2 regions of the Syntrophomonas sp. UBA5494 genome follow, and region 1 is predicted to be linked to the other one. Evidence: predicted binding sites of a transcription regulator. Region 1 holds the regulator's gene; the other holds the start of a gene.
The links. Region 1 encodes HrcA, which represses chaperone genes, less so after heat shock. Its sites were predicted from a motif close to TGTTAGCACTCNNNNNNNNNGAGTGCTAACA; they were not measured.
Positions count from the first base shown of each region.

Region 1 (7,236 bases):
CAAGCCCTTTATAAAGTCAGCGAGGCTAAGTACCCGGGTTTAATCAAGGATGTGCGCACCAAAGCCGGAACCTATAATCAAGAATATCATAAAAACGCGCTGTTATTGGAATTTGGTTATGACTATAACACCCTGGCTGAGGCCCAGTACGCGGCTACGCTATTTTCCGATGTGCTGGCCGAAGTTATGCGGCAGGAAGGATCCTTGCAGTGATGAGGTCAATTTTGTGTCTGCTGGCTATGAGCATCTTAATGATGCTGGTTGCGGCGGGATTGAATATCAGTAATCAGGGTATCAATGATCTGACCCAGAGTAATCCGGGCTATGTCATCGCCGTGCACCTGGAAGACGAAGGAGTATATATTGAAGCATTGGGCCGTAAATACCCCTGCAATACGGCCTTGTTGCAGAATGGACAGGCTCGTCTCAAAATCGGGGCAGCCCGGCTAGAGGCCTATATACAAGAAATCTGGCAGCACAGGCGCCAGCTGTGGTAAAGTTTAAAATAATAAATGGGAAAATTGCGGCCTATTGAGGCCTTTTTTTATGCAGCCAGACGTTTATAATGTATATTTTTGATATGGAGGAAGACCGTCGGAAGGAGGAGTACGGTGACGCAAAGCGGTCAGAAGATGGCAAAAGCAGCCCTGTTTTTAAGCTTTACGGTGGTGTTGTCCAGGATCCTGGGCTACGGCCGGGAAGTAGCCTTGTATACCATATTTGGCCAGAATTACGTCACTGACGCCTATCAGGCCGCCTTTTCCATACCCGACTCCTTGTATATGCTGCTCATCGGCGGCGCTCTGGGATCTGCTCTAATTCCGGTTTTCTCGGCTCATATCGCATCCGGGCGCGATTCGGAAGCCTGGAAAGCGGCCAGCGTGGTTTTTAATTATATATTGCTGGCCTTGTCGGTTTTGCTTTTGCTGGCTTACCGCTACACTGAGCCGGTGATTCATGTTCTGGCGCCGGGGCTGCCCCAGGAATACCTGGCGCTGGCGGTCGGGCTCTCCCGCATTATGTTTATCCAGACGGTCTTCATGGTGTTAAACGGCTTCGCCATGGGAATCCTCAATTCTTACCACCATTTCGCCGCACCGGCCTGGGGGAGCCTGTTATATAACATCAGCATCATCGCCTGCGGGGTACTCCTGGTGGAAGATCTGGGGATAGCCGCTTTTTCAGTGGGGGTGGTTCTGGGCTCCATCATGAGTTTTATGGTGCAGATTCCCGCTCTCAAACAGGTGGGGTTGAAGTATTATTTCAGCTTTGACCTGCACAACCGCGGTTTTCAGGAGATCATAATCCTGATGGTGCCGATGATCGCCGGCCTGGGGGTAGTGCAGCTCAACCTCTTTGTGGCACAAAACCTGGCTTCCAGTTTAGGCCCCGGGGTTTTAAGCGCTCTTAAGCTGGCTCAGCGCATCATGAACCTGCCTATCGGCATATTCGCGGTTTCTATCGGAACCGTGCTTTTTCCCGCTATGACAATGCTCAGCGCCAAGGGCGAGTGGGCTCAGTTCAAACGCCATAATTCACTGGGGCTCAGAGCCATATTTCTACTGACCTTGCCGGCTTCGCTGGGGTTGATCGCCATTGGTCAACCGACTATCGCCTTGTTATTCGAGCATGGCAATTTTACCGCAGAGATGACCCGGGTTACCAGCCAGGCCCTGGTCTTCTATGCCGTAGGCATATCGGCTTACTCTGCGGTACAGGTCGTCAACCGCAGCTTTTATGCCTTAAAAGACACGGTGTCGCCAGTGATTTCCGCCATAATCAGTATAGCCGTAAACATCGCCTTATCCCTGTTGCTGGTGAAGAATATGCAGCACCAGGGTTTGGCCCTGGCCTATTCCCTGGCGGGCATTGCCAACCTCCTGTTATTGCTCCTGGTTTTGCGCTTTAAACTGGGGCTTTTGGGGGGCAAGACCATAATATTCAGCCTCATTAAGTCGCTGGCCGCTGCAATGGTCATGTTTGCCGGGGTGAAGCTGATTTTAAACGGGCTTCTCACCGGATTGCCCTATAGTGCACATTTCAACCTTCTGGTGAGCCTGGCCTTCAGTGTGGCAGCGGGGGCGGTGCTCTATGGCCTGATCACCCATAGCCTCAATACTGAAGAAGGCCGGCTGGTGGAGAGTATGATCGGCGAGCGCTGGTCAGGCAGAAGGCGGTCCGCCGGTTGAAGGCGTCAGGATAGAATTGCATCATGGCCCATTAATCGGTTATAATCTAGGCGGTATTCAGCCAACAACGATTTGGAGGGCATCTCTTTGTCACTGGACCATATTCGCAATTTCAGTATCATAGCCCATATCGATCATGGTAAATCAACCCTGGCCGACCGCCTCTTACAGGTCACCGGCACTATCAGCGAGCGGGAAATGAGAGATCAGTTCCTGGATAAAATGGATCTGGAGCGGGAAAAGGGGATTACCATAAAACTGCAGCCGGTTCGCCTCAATTATAAGGCCCGGGACGGGAAAGACTATATACTTAATTTGATCGATACTCCGGGGCATGTGGACTTTTCCTATGAAGTGTCGCGCAGCCTGGCAGCCTGTGAAGGCGCCTTGCTGGTGGTCGATGCTTCACAGGGGATTGAGGCGCAGACCCTGGCCAACGTTTACATGGCTATGGACCAGGATTTGGAGATCATAGGCATTGTCAACAAGATCGACCTTCCCGGCGCTGATCCTGATAAGGTCAAAACGGAAATGGAGGATGTGCTGGGCATCGCCAGTGAAGAAATCATTCCCATCTCAGCCAAAACCGGGCAGGGTGTGGAGGAAGTCCTGGAAGCCATCGTGTCGCGGGTTCCCTGCCCGCGCGGGGAGGAGCACGGCCCCTTGCAGGCCTTGATATTCGACTCTTATTTCGACTCCTACCAGGGCGCCATATCATATATCCGGGTGGTCTCCGGGCAGATCCGCCGCGGCGACATGATCAAAATGATGTCCAGCGGAAAAGTGTACGAGACCACGGCATTAGGGGTAATATCCCCCTATATGACTGAGGTCGAAACCCTTGGAGCGGGTGAAGTGGGCTACCTGGCGGCCGGCATTAAAAATGTCAGCGATACCCGGGTGGGCGACACCATCACCCTGGCCTCCAATCCGGCTGATAATCCCCTGCCGGGTTATCAGGAAGTGAAGCCCATGGTATACTGTGGTCTATATCCGCTGGAAAACAATGATTTCGAAAGACTGCGGGACGCTCTGGACAAATTGAAACTCAACGATTCCTCATTATTCTATGAACCGGAAAGCTCAGACGCACTGGGCTTCGGATTCCGCTGCGGATTTTTGGGGCTCTTGCATCTGGAGATTGTCAGGGAGCGATTGGAACGCGAATATGATTTGAGCTTGTTGGCTACCGCCCCCAGTGTGGTATATAAGGTTATGCTCAGCGACGGCAGTGAAATGGATATACAGAACCCCAAACTATGGCCCCCGGCTCAGCGGCTGGAAGCGGTCAAAGAACCCTATGTGAAAGCCAGCATGATGGTTCCCAATGAATTTGTAGGCGCCATCATGGAATTGTGCCGGGAAAAGCGGGGCCAGTATGTCAATATGGAATACCTCACCTCGCAGCGGGTGATGATAACTTACAAACTGCCCCTGGCTGAAATCCTTTATGATTTTTTTGATGCTCTAAAGTCCCGCACCCGGGGTTATGCCTCCCTGGATTATGAAATCAGCGGCTATGAGATATCCGATCTGGTTAAACTGGACATTCTGTTAAATGGCGAGGTGGTGGACGCCCTGAGCATGATCACCCACCACGACAACGCCTACTACCGCGCCCGGGCCCTGACCCAGAAGCTGCGCCGCATCATCCCCCGGCAAATGTACGAAGTGGTTATTCAGGCCTCCATCGGCGCCAAGGTCATAGCCCGCGAATCCGTCAAAGCCATGCGCAAAGACGTATTGGCCAAGTGTTACGGCGGCGACATCACCAGGAAAAAGAAACTGTTGGAAAAGCAAAAAGAAGGCAAAAAACGCATGAAACAGATCGGACACATAGAAGTCCCCAAAGATGCCTTCATGTCGGTGCTAAACATCGAAAAAGAATAGCGTTGATTTGCCCCTGAATCAAAAAATGACCCACGGGGGATGTTGGCTTGGTATATTTATTTTTGAATTGTGGGCAACCGGTGAAGCGAGGGAACGCAAGTGGGGATGGTTATTGGCTTGCACACTTGTTCGCAAGTTAAGAACCGTCCCCACTTGCGTCCCTTCATAGGAGCTGTATTTAATGGAAGCCACCTGGCCTCAGAACAGTCTGGGTTTGTATGTGCATATCCCTTTTTGCAGAAGAAAATGCCCTTACTGTGATTTTTACTCGGTGACTTTTGCCGACCAGGCTCAGTTGCAGGCTTATACCGAAAGACTCTGCTTTGAAATCTCGGCCTGCTCTGAAGACTACCGGGGAAAACCTGTCGACAGCATTTACTTCGGAGGGGGAACCCCCAGCCTCTTAAAACCCGCCCAAATTGGCACTGTCATCAATACTATGGCCTCCCGTTTTACATTGTTAAAAGACCTGGAAATCACCATGGAAATCAACCCGGCTACCGTAAATCGAAGCAGCCTGGAAGCCTGCAAAACTGCCGGGATCAACCGGGTCTCACTGGGATTGCAGAGTCTGCAGGATAAAGAACTCAGAGTTCTAGGTAGAATTCATTCCGCGGCAGCCGCCCGGAAAGCCATTACGGCAGCAGACGCCGCCGGGTTTCACAACCTCAGTTTTGATTTAATTTACGGCATCCCCGGGCAGACTATTACTGCCTGGATGCAGACCCTGCAAGAAGCGGTCAGCTTCCAGCCGCAGCATATTTCTATATACCTCCTGCAGCTGGAATCTCAGGTGCCTATGGCCCGGGCCATAGCCCGGGGGGAACTGGTTTTGCCTGCAGAAGAGGATATAGAGGCCATGTATTACCAGGCCATTGATTATTTGCACGATAAAGGGATCGTTCAGTACGAGATATCCAATCTGGCCCTTGACGGGTATCTATGCCGGCACAACCTGCGCTACTGGCAATTTGGCGAGTATCTGGGTTTCGGCGCTGCCGCTGTCAGCCGCCTGGGCGGGCGGCGCTGGATGAATGCCGCCGATGTGGATGCTTATATGGCCGGAGGGCCAAACAGGGCGGAGGCCGCTCAGATTGTACTGGAAGATATGGAGCCCCGGCAGCAGGCTCAGGAAGCTATAATCATGGGGCTCCGGCTTACGAACGGACTGAATGTGGAGGCTTTTAGAAGGCGGTTTGGCATAAGTCTATTGCAGGAATTCCGGCCAGTGGTAGAACGCTTTACGAGCAGCGGACTCTTGGAATTGGACCACGGCTGGCTCAGGTTGACGAAAGCGGGGCTTTTGGTATCAAACCAGGTTTTATGCTGTTTTGTTGAATGATTTCCAGGCTTGACAAAGAAGTTACAGCGATGATATTTTTTATTAAGTAGGGGTTAGCACTCAACAAACGAGAGTGCTAACAGGGGTGATCGATATGACCTTGGATGAACGCAAAAAGAGGATATTGGAATCGATCATAAAAGACTACGTTGAAAGTGCAGAACCGGTTGGTTCCAGAGCCATAGTCAAAAAACACAACCTCCGCGTCAGCGCGGCTACCGTCCGCAATGAAATGGCTGATCTGGAGGATATGGGCTATTTGGAACAGCCCCATACTTCGGCAGGAAGAATTCCATCTGAGAGCGGGTTCCGCTATTATGTGGACTGTATGATGGAGCGGGAAAACCTGGTGGAGGATGAGGTAGAACTGCTTCAAAAGATCCTCAAAGACAATCTGCAGGATTGGGATGAGGTCATTCAATCCATTGGCAATTTTCTGTCTCAGGTTACCCGTTATACTTCCTTTATCATCGTACCCACCGTCAAATTTGACGAGTTCAAATATATTCAATTAGTTCCGGTGGAAAAGGGCAAAGCTATGGTAATCGTAGTCACTGACACCGGGGTATTGATGCACCGCAGGATTGATATCCCGCAATCAGTGGAGACTAAAGAGCTGCAGAGTATCAATGAGGTCTTTAACCGGCTTTTTGCCCGGAAAAAATTTGCCGAGCTGCGCAAAACTGATTTGCAGTCCTTAAGGGATGAATTGAACCAGAGAAAAAAGGTAATAGACGGGATACTGGAGGCCATAGAAAATCTGACTGAAAATACCGGGGAAGAAAAGGTGGTTATAAGCGGCATCCTCAATATGCTCAACGAACCCGAATTCAAGAACCTGGACAAACTCAAGAAGATTCTGGCCATATTGGAGGAGGAATCGGTGCTTAAGGCCCTGCTTCCGGAAGCTACCGGCGATACCGTTGATATCACCATCGGGCGGGAGAATCGCCTGGATGACGCCAAAGAAATGAGTATCGTCCTGGCAGGTTATAAAATCTTCGGAGAAGTTGGCCGGGTAGGCGTAATTGGCCCGGTGCGCATGGAGTATTGGAAAGCAGCCGGCACGGTTGATTCAGTTCGCACTATCATCGATGAAGTGCTCAAAAAGCATTACTAAGAGTTCGATAATGGATACCGCCGAGGGGGGAAGCATCCACCCGTTATTTTAGCGCAGATATTTCAATAAACAGAGGTGATCAAAAATGAAACCGGAAGACCCGACTGTTCACAACCAGGAGGAAATGGGCTCGGATTCCAGCCTAAACCCGCCGCCCGCCGCAGAATCGATAGCCGGGCTGAATGAACGCCTTCAAGCCGTCCAGGAAGAGAGCAAGAAGAATTACGATCTCTATCTCAGGGCGGCAGCTGAGACTGAAAACTTGAGAAAGCGGCATCAGAGGGAACGGGATGAGTATCTCAAATTCGCTTCCCTGCCCCTCATCAAACCACTGCTGACCGTGATTGACGATCTGGAAAGGGCTCTGGATATGGCCAGCCCGGAACAGGACTATGCCAGTTTGCACAAAGGAATCAGCATGGTTTGCCAGCGGCTTAAAGAGATCGTTGCCCAGGCCGGGGTTGAGCCGGTGGAGGCCCTGGGGCAGTGTTTTGATCCGCAGTTCCACCAGCCCTTATCTGTTGAAGCATGTTCTGAACACCCTGAGAATACAGTTATTGAGGAACTACAGAAAGGTTATATCATGCACGGCAGATTAATCAGGCCCAGCCTGGTTAAGGTTAGTGGATAGCGATTGCAGCGGCAGTCTTTGCTTGTATAATAATTGTTTCCAGAATGTGGAGGTGTTTTAAATG
Region 1 covers NZ_DIPG01000055.1:13,666-20,901, forward strand. Annotated here, with positions in the region: gene spoIIP (stage II sporulation protein P) at 1-213, shown strand, start outside; gene B3W37_RS06465 (hypothetical protein) at 210-497, shown strand; gene murJ (murein biosynthesis integral membrane protein MurJ) at 612-2,189, shown strand; gene lepA (translation elongation factor 4) at 2,271-4,079, shown strand; gene hemW (radical SAM family heme chaperone HemW) at 4,261-5,421, shown strand; gene hrcA (heat-inducible transcriptional repressor HrcA) at 5,516-6,541, shown strand; gene grpE (nucleotide exchange factor GrpE) at 6,627-7,172, shown strand; gene dnaK (molecular chaperone DnaK) at 7,234-7,236, shown strand, end outside.

Region 2 (7,236 bases), on a different contig from region 1:
GTGATCCGGGAGGAATTCATCAACTTCCGCAGGAATCATTCGGAGATATTAATGCCGCAAATCGACCGGGTCATGAAAGAGAGCCAGTGCGATTGGGCACAGATTACCGCCCTTGCAGTGACGGCGGGGCCGGGATCTTTTACCGGCCTGCGCATTGGCATGGCAACTGTCAAAGGTTTGAGCCTGGCTACCGGGCTGCCGATTGCCGCAATACCAACCCTGGATGTTCTGGCTCACAACCTGGCCGGCAGCCATGCTTTGGTAGCGGCTTTACTGGATGCGCGCCGCCAGGAGGTATACTTTTCCTGTTATGATGTTCAAGAAAGATATCCACTGGGGCTGTTGCCTATGATGGCCTGCTCTCCGCAAAAAGCAGCCCTCGAAATCGATGCCCTGCTTGAGATAACAGGCCGGGGAAAGGTTATTTTGGTGGGTGATGGAGTGCCTCCCTACCAGGATTACTTTGTTGATTTTTTTGCGGAGCGTTTGCTGCCGGTTAGCCCGCATCTGATGCTGCCCAGGGCTGCTGCCCTCGGCAGCCTGGCCTGGCGGGCCGCAGATGCACAAAAGCTTGAAGATGGACTTAACGTCAAGCCGTTGTATATACGCCTGTCTGAAGCGGAATATCGTTTGGAAAAAGGAGTAAGAGCACAGTGAACCAGGATTTTTTGATCCGCAAGATGACCGGCCGTGATTTGGACGAAATCATGCTCATAGAGTTAGCGTCCTTTACCCTTCCCTGGTCCAGGCAATCCTATGAGAACGAGCTAAGCAACCGATATGCCACCTATATGGTGGCTGATCATGAGGGCGTGGTGGCTGCTTACGGCGGTATGTGGGTGGTTGCCGACGAAGCTCATATCACCAATGTGGCGGTGGCGCCCCGCTACCGCCGCCAGGGAATGGGAACCAAGGTCTTGCAGGCATTGCTCAACACCGCCGGGCAAAAGCGGGTCAGCCGCATTTTTTTGGAGGTGAGGGCTTCCAATGATGCCGCCTTCAAATTGTATAGCGGGCAGGGGTTTGCCCCCACCGGAGTGCGCAAACAATATTACTCGGACAACGATGAAGATGCCATTGTTATGATGAGACAGCTTCAATCTCCGTGATGAGGATAAATGATGAAAGAAACATATATATTGGGAATCGAGACCTCGTGCGATGAAACCGCGGCCGCCATAGTAAAAAACGGTCGGGAGATACTCTCCAATGTGGTGCAGTCGCAGATCAGCCTGCACCAAAAGTTCGGCGGAGTGGTGCCTGAGGTGGCTTCCCGCAAGCATATTGAAACCATTGCCGCCGTGGTCGAGGAGGCTTTTGCCAAAGCAGGCCTTGCTTACCGGTCTATCGACGCCGTAGCGGTCACCAACCGGCCTGGACTTATTGGAGCCCTCCTGGTGGGATTAAGCTTTGCCAAGGCCCTGGCTTATGCATTAAATAAGCCAATTATAGCGATCAATCACCTTCATGGTCATATTTATGCCAATTTCCTGGAAAACCCGGAGATAGAGTTTCCCTGCGTGTGTCTGGTGGTTTCAGGAGGTCATACCAGTCTGGTCTATATGCCTTCTCACCAGGACTACCAGTTGATTGGGGAAACCCGTGACGATGCGGCCGGGGAAGCCTTTGACAAGGTAGCCCGTTTCCTGGGCCTGTCTTATCCGGGGGGGCCTGCGGTGGAAAAGGCTGCCCGTGAGGGCACGCCCGGTGTGAATAAACTGCCCCGCATCTATCTGGACAGAGAGGATTTTGAGTTCAGTTTCAGCGGATTAAAAACGGCAGTTATGAACCAGTGGCGCAAACTGGAAAAGCTTGGCCTGGCTGATGTTAATGATATGGCGGCCGAATTCCAACAGGCCCTGGTGGAGGTACTGGCGGAAAAGACCATCCGTGCGGCGCAAAAATACCAGGTCAAAACCGTACTCATGGCCGGAGGGGTAGCTGCCAACTCCCTGCTAAGGAGTACTTTAAAGGAGAAAGCCGCAGAAAAACAGCTTAAGGTGGTCTATCCACCGCTTTCCCTGTGCACCGACAATGCCGCCATGATAGCAGGCCGGGCCTATATCCAGTATATGAATCAGGACTTTGCGTCACTGGAACTCAATGCTTACCCTGGTCTTTTGTCCCTGTGAAAAATCCCTGTGGATATTGTGGATAAGTCTGTTGATAAAATAGAAGAACACTAGCCCAAATCCCCGGTATATCTGATATACTCTAGAATAGTACCGGGGCCTTTAATTCGGTTCGAAACGGCCCTGTGGATAACTGTAGGGAGGAAAAGAAAAGTTGCATCCGATACTTATTAAAATAGGCTCATTTACAGTTTACTCATGGGGGGCTATGCTGGCCCTGGCAGTGCTCATCGCAGTATGGGGCATCAGCCGTATCGCCCGCCGCGAGGGTTATGACAGCAACCTGGTTCTGGATCTGGTGATCCTGTGCGTCTTAGGGGGGCTAATAGGGGCCAGGCTGGCTTATGTGCTGGTTTATGATTGGCCGGGGTTCCTGGCCAATCCTTTGATTGTATTCGCCATCGGCCCGGGTGGCATTGAAGGAATGATCTGGTATGGTGCCTTTATCGGAGGCATTATTCCTTTTGGGCTTTATATCTGGAAGAAAAGCCTGTCATTCTGGAAGATCGCTGATATGTTCAGCCCGTACCTGGCCCTTGGATATGCCTTGGTGCGGATTGGATGCTTCCTGCGGGGCTGCTGTTATGGCAACATCACCACTGGCCCGCTGGGAATGGTCTTTCCTTACATCGACGGCTTCAGCCGTTATCCCACTCAGCTGTTCAGTTCTGCTTTAAACCTGGTCTTGTTTGCATTCCTGTTATGGTTCTATGAGCGGCGCAGCTTCAGCGGGCAAGTCTTCATACTATACCTGCTGGGTTACGGCGTCTATCGATTTATGATTGAATTCTTCCGTTACAGTGTCATTTATATAGGTCCGTTTACACTGGGGCAGATTTATACCCTGGGATTGCTGGCAGTTGGTTTGGGCCTTTACTACTGGCGGAAGAGGCAGTATGACGGTGCAGTCTACGTGTCCAGAAATAGGAGGCGCTGATGCCGGCAAACAGAATAATGCCGGGCAAGCCGGAAACGAGGCGGGAGATGTTGCAGCAGCGCGAACAGCTAGCGCCTGCGGAGGTGCAGCTGTTCAGTGAAGAGATCGTTCACAAACTCCTGGAGCTAAAACCCCTCCAGGATGCCCGGGTCATCATGGGCTATATGAGCATCCGCAACGAGGTGGATCTCGGGCCGCTTTTCGAGCAGCTGCACCAGGAGGACAAGATGCTGCTTCTTCCCCGGGTAGACGGGTCAGAAATCCACGCCATCCACTTTTCGGACCCGGCCGGGCTGCAGAAAAGCCGGTATGGCATTTTGGAACCGGTGGGACCACCCTTTGCCCCAGAACGAATTGATGCCGTACTGGTGCCTGGTGTGGCCTTTGATTATCAAGGCTATCGGATTGGCTATGGAAAGGGATATTATGACCGTTTTTTACCGCGGCTCAGGAAGTATGCCTTCACCTGCGGGGTTTGTTACGAGTTTCAGGTCATTGTTTCGGCTTTTCCTCAAGCGGCGGATTGCCCGGTTAAATGGATAGTTACCGAACGATCCGAACTGATGATCGACGAGCGGTATTTTTGATTATTCAGGAAAGTGACAGCGGAGGCATGGCCGCCGCTGTCCATATTTTCGACTGGGGTAGAAAAATTGTTTCGTATTTATGGATCAGCCTGCGAAAACTCGCCTCATTTGTAGAAATAAGTCTAGGGGTGTATAATAAGAGGCACAAAACTGCCGATGAATCATACTGCGGCAATAAACCTTCCTAACCGGGGGTAGTGTAAGGGGGGAATGGGAATGAGAGATGAGGAAATCATTCAGCTGTTGCTGGACAAGTTTCCCGGTAAACGCATCAGTTGTGCCGAGGCTAGAGAATTAGCTGCCGGACTTAAGATGGAGCTGTCCCGGATGGGGGCCTTATGCGATCAAGCCGGAATCAAAATCTCTGCTTGCGAATTAGGATGCTTCTAAGCATGGTATAAGACTGGCCCAGGGGAGGGGGGTCTTTTTTGCGTGACAACTATGGACGTACGATAAGCTATATGCGAATGTCGGTAACCGATCGCTGCAATTTGCGGTGTCGTTATTGCATGCCGGAATCAGGCATAAACAAGCTGGAACATGACAAGATATTATCATTTGAGGATATTATAGCCATTGCCGAGGCTGCCAGTGATTTAGGCATAAGTAAAATCAGGCTTACCGGTGGCGAGCCCTTGGTGAGAAGAAACATCACCGGATTGGTCAGCCAGCTGGCGGGCATACCTGGCATTGAGGAAGTTACCCTGACCACTAACGGTACACTTTTTGCCAGGATGGTCAAAGCCTTGCGGGCCGGGGGGTTAAAGAGGGTCAACTTCAGCCTGGACAGCCTGTCAGCTGAGAAATACGACTATATTACCCGCGGCGGCTGCCTGGAGGATGCCTGGAAGGGCATACTGGCAGCCATGGAAGCCGGCATGCATCCGGTGAAGTTAAATACCGTTATAATAAAAGGTTTTAATGATGATGAAATATTGAAATTTGCTGATCTGGCCCATCGCTTTCCCCTGCAGATTCGTTTTATAGAGTTTATGCCGGTGGGGGATCTGCTGTTTTGGGATGAAAGCAAAGTACTCACTGTTAAAGAAGTTAAAGCCATTTTGAATAAACATTATCATTTGTTGCCTGTCGCCCAGGTCGGCAATGGACCGGCGGAGCATTTCAATCTGGAGGGCGGTCAGGGCGGCATAGGCTTTATCAGCCCCATGAGCAATCATTTTTGCGCCAGGTGTAACCGCATACGGCTGACTGCCGAAGGCAAACTCAGAAATTGTCTTTACGATTATCACGAAACCGATTTAAAAGCAGCCCTGCTTCAAGGCATCAACCGGCAAGAGCTGCGCCAGTTATTAGCCCAGGCCATCAGCCGTAAACCCGAGCGGCATCATATGGATACCGGATGGGGCGAAGCAAACAATCGTAAAATGTACCAAATAGGGGGTTAACTGTGGAATTCACCCACCTCAATTCGTCAGGCCGGGCCCGTATGGTCGATGTCAGCAATAAAGAAGACAGCACCCGTCAAGCCCGGGCTATGGCGGTTGTTAAAATGAAACCTGAAACCCTGCAGGCCATCCAGGCAGGAGCGATTACCAAGGGAGATGTATTGGCGGTAGCTCAGGTTGCTGCCGTTATGGGCGCCAAGCAGACCCCGCAGCTGATTCCCATGTGCCACCCCTTGATGCTCGCTTCAGTAGATGTGGAATACGGTTTTGATCATACAGCGGGTGAACTGCATATAGAGACCGTAGTCAGATCGACCGGCAAAACCGGAGTGGAGATGGAAGCCATTACGGCTGCGAGTATAGCCGCGTTAACCATCTATGATATGTGCAAGGCGGTTGACCGATGGATGCAAATATCGAACATCTGCCTTCTGGAAAAAAGCGGAGGAAAAAGCGGGCATGTCAGGCGCCCGGATTAAGCATAGACGCGGTTTGGAGTGATTTAAATGTATCAGACCGGAATTGTGGTTATGAGCGACAAAGGTTCCCGCGGAGAGCGCGAGGATCGCAGCGGCGCCAAGATTGCCGAACTGCTGGGGGCAGATTTTCAGGTTGCCTTTTATAAGCTCATACCTGATGACAAGCCCACTATAGAGGAGACCCTGGTTTACGCTTGTGACCAGCTAAAGCTGGATCTTCTACTGACCTCCGGAGGCACCGGCTTCTCGGTTCGGGATGTTACCCCCGAGGCTACCGGCAGCATTATAGAAAAAATGGTACCGGGCATCCCGGAGCTGATGCGCTGGACGGGTTTGAAGACAACTCCCCGGGCAGCCCTTTCCAGAGCGGTGGCGGGGATACGCGGGAAAACCTTGATCATCAATCTGCCAGGGAGTGAACGCGGGGTAAGGGAATCCCTGGAGGCCATCCTGCCAGTTTTGCCCCACGGTCTGGATACTTTGATCGGGTCCTCGGTGGAATGCGGAGAAGCTTAGCAAACGAAATTTAATGATTTTTAAAGGTATAAAAAGAAATTCCCCGCAACATAATACTAATTAATAATATCGGGCAGAATCAGCTTAGTTTTCTATTTGAATACTTGGCCGGTCTTGCCTAATATTATAGCTAGGTGTTAGCACTCGCTACGAATGAGTGCTAATAATAAAAGCAACATTTTAAAAGGGGGTATACCTTTGAAAATTCAACCATTGGCAGACAAACTGGTAGTCAAAGTAGTGGAAAACGCTGAAGAAAAAACCAAGAGCGGTCTCTATGTTCCCGACACTGCTAAGGACAAACCGCAGGTTGGCGAAGTTCTGGCAGTAGGTCCCGGCGCTCTCAATGACAAGGGCGAGCGGATCCCGATGTATGTGGCCGTTGGCGACAAGGTCATCTATGCAAAATATGCCGGAACCGATATCAAGGTTGACGGCGAGGAACTGTTAATCTTATCTGAAAGAGACGTCCTGGCAAAATTGGCTTAAATAACAGATTAAAAGGAGGATACATAGATGGCTTCCAAAGAGATTAAATTCAGTGAAGATGCGCGTAGATCATTGGAAAAGGGAGTAGACACCCTTGCCAATGCAGTTAAAGTAACCCTGGGCCCCAAAGGCCGCAATGTAGTATTGGATCGCAAATTCGGTTCTCCCACCATCACCAATGACGGTGTCACCATTGCCAGAGACATTGATCTGGAAGACCCTTGGGAAAACCTGGGCTGTCAGCTGGTAAAAGAAGTCGCCATCCGGACCAATGATGTGGCCGGCGACGGTACCACTACTGCAACCGTACTGGCACAGGCTATGATTAAAGAGGGTTTAAAAAACGTGGCAGCCGGAGCCAATCCCATGATCATGAGACATGGAATTGAAAAGGCTGTTAAAGCTGGAACCGAAGAAATAAAAAATATCAGCAGAATCGTAGATTCCAAAGAGGCCATTGCACAAGTAGCGGCTATTTCCGCCGATGATCCTGAAATCGGTGCATTGATCGCTGATGCGATGGATAAAGTGGGTAGAGACGGGGTTATCACTGTAGAGGAATCCCAGTCAGTTGGCACCACCCTGGAAGTCGTGGAAGGCATGAGTTTTGACCGCGGCTATATCTCCCCTTACATGGTTACCAATACTGAAAAGATGGAAGCAGTTCTCGAGGATCCCTATATTCTGATC
Region 2 covers NZ_DIPG01000119.1:1,796-9,031, reverse strand. Annotated here, with positions in the region: gene tsaB (tRNA (adenosine(37)-N6)-threonylcarbamoyltransferase complex dimerization subunit type 1 TsaB) at 1-657, shown strand, start outside; gene rimI (ribosomal protein S18-alanine N-acetyltransferase) at 654-1,109, shown strand; gene tsaD (tRNA (adenosine(37)-N6)-threonylcarbamoyltransferase complex transferase subunit TsaD) at 1,119-2,132, shown strand; gene lgt (prolipoprotein diacylglyceryl transferase) at 2,287-3,069, shown strand; gene B3W37_RS13095 (5-formyltetrahydrofolate cyclo-ligase) at 3,069-3,656, shown strand; gene B3W37_RS13090 (hypothetical protein) at 3,873-4,046, shown strand; gene moaA (GTP 3',8-cyclase MoaA) at 4,085-5,062, shown strand; gene moaC (cyclic pyranopterin monophosphate synthase MoaC) at 5,104-5,541, shown strand; gene B3W37_RS13075 (MogA/MoaB family molybdenum cofactor biosynthesis protein) at 5,569-6,057, shown strand; gene groES (co-chaperone GroES) at 6,256-6,546, shown strand; partial or broken gene groL (chaperonin GroEL) at 6,574-7,236, shown strand, end outside.
Region 2: a site for HrcA is predicted at 6,193-6,223, ahead of groES (co-chaperone GroES). Genes of this name have one in related genera too.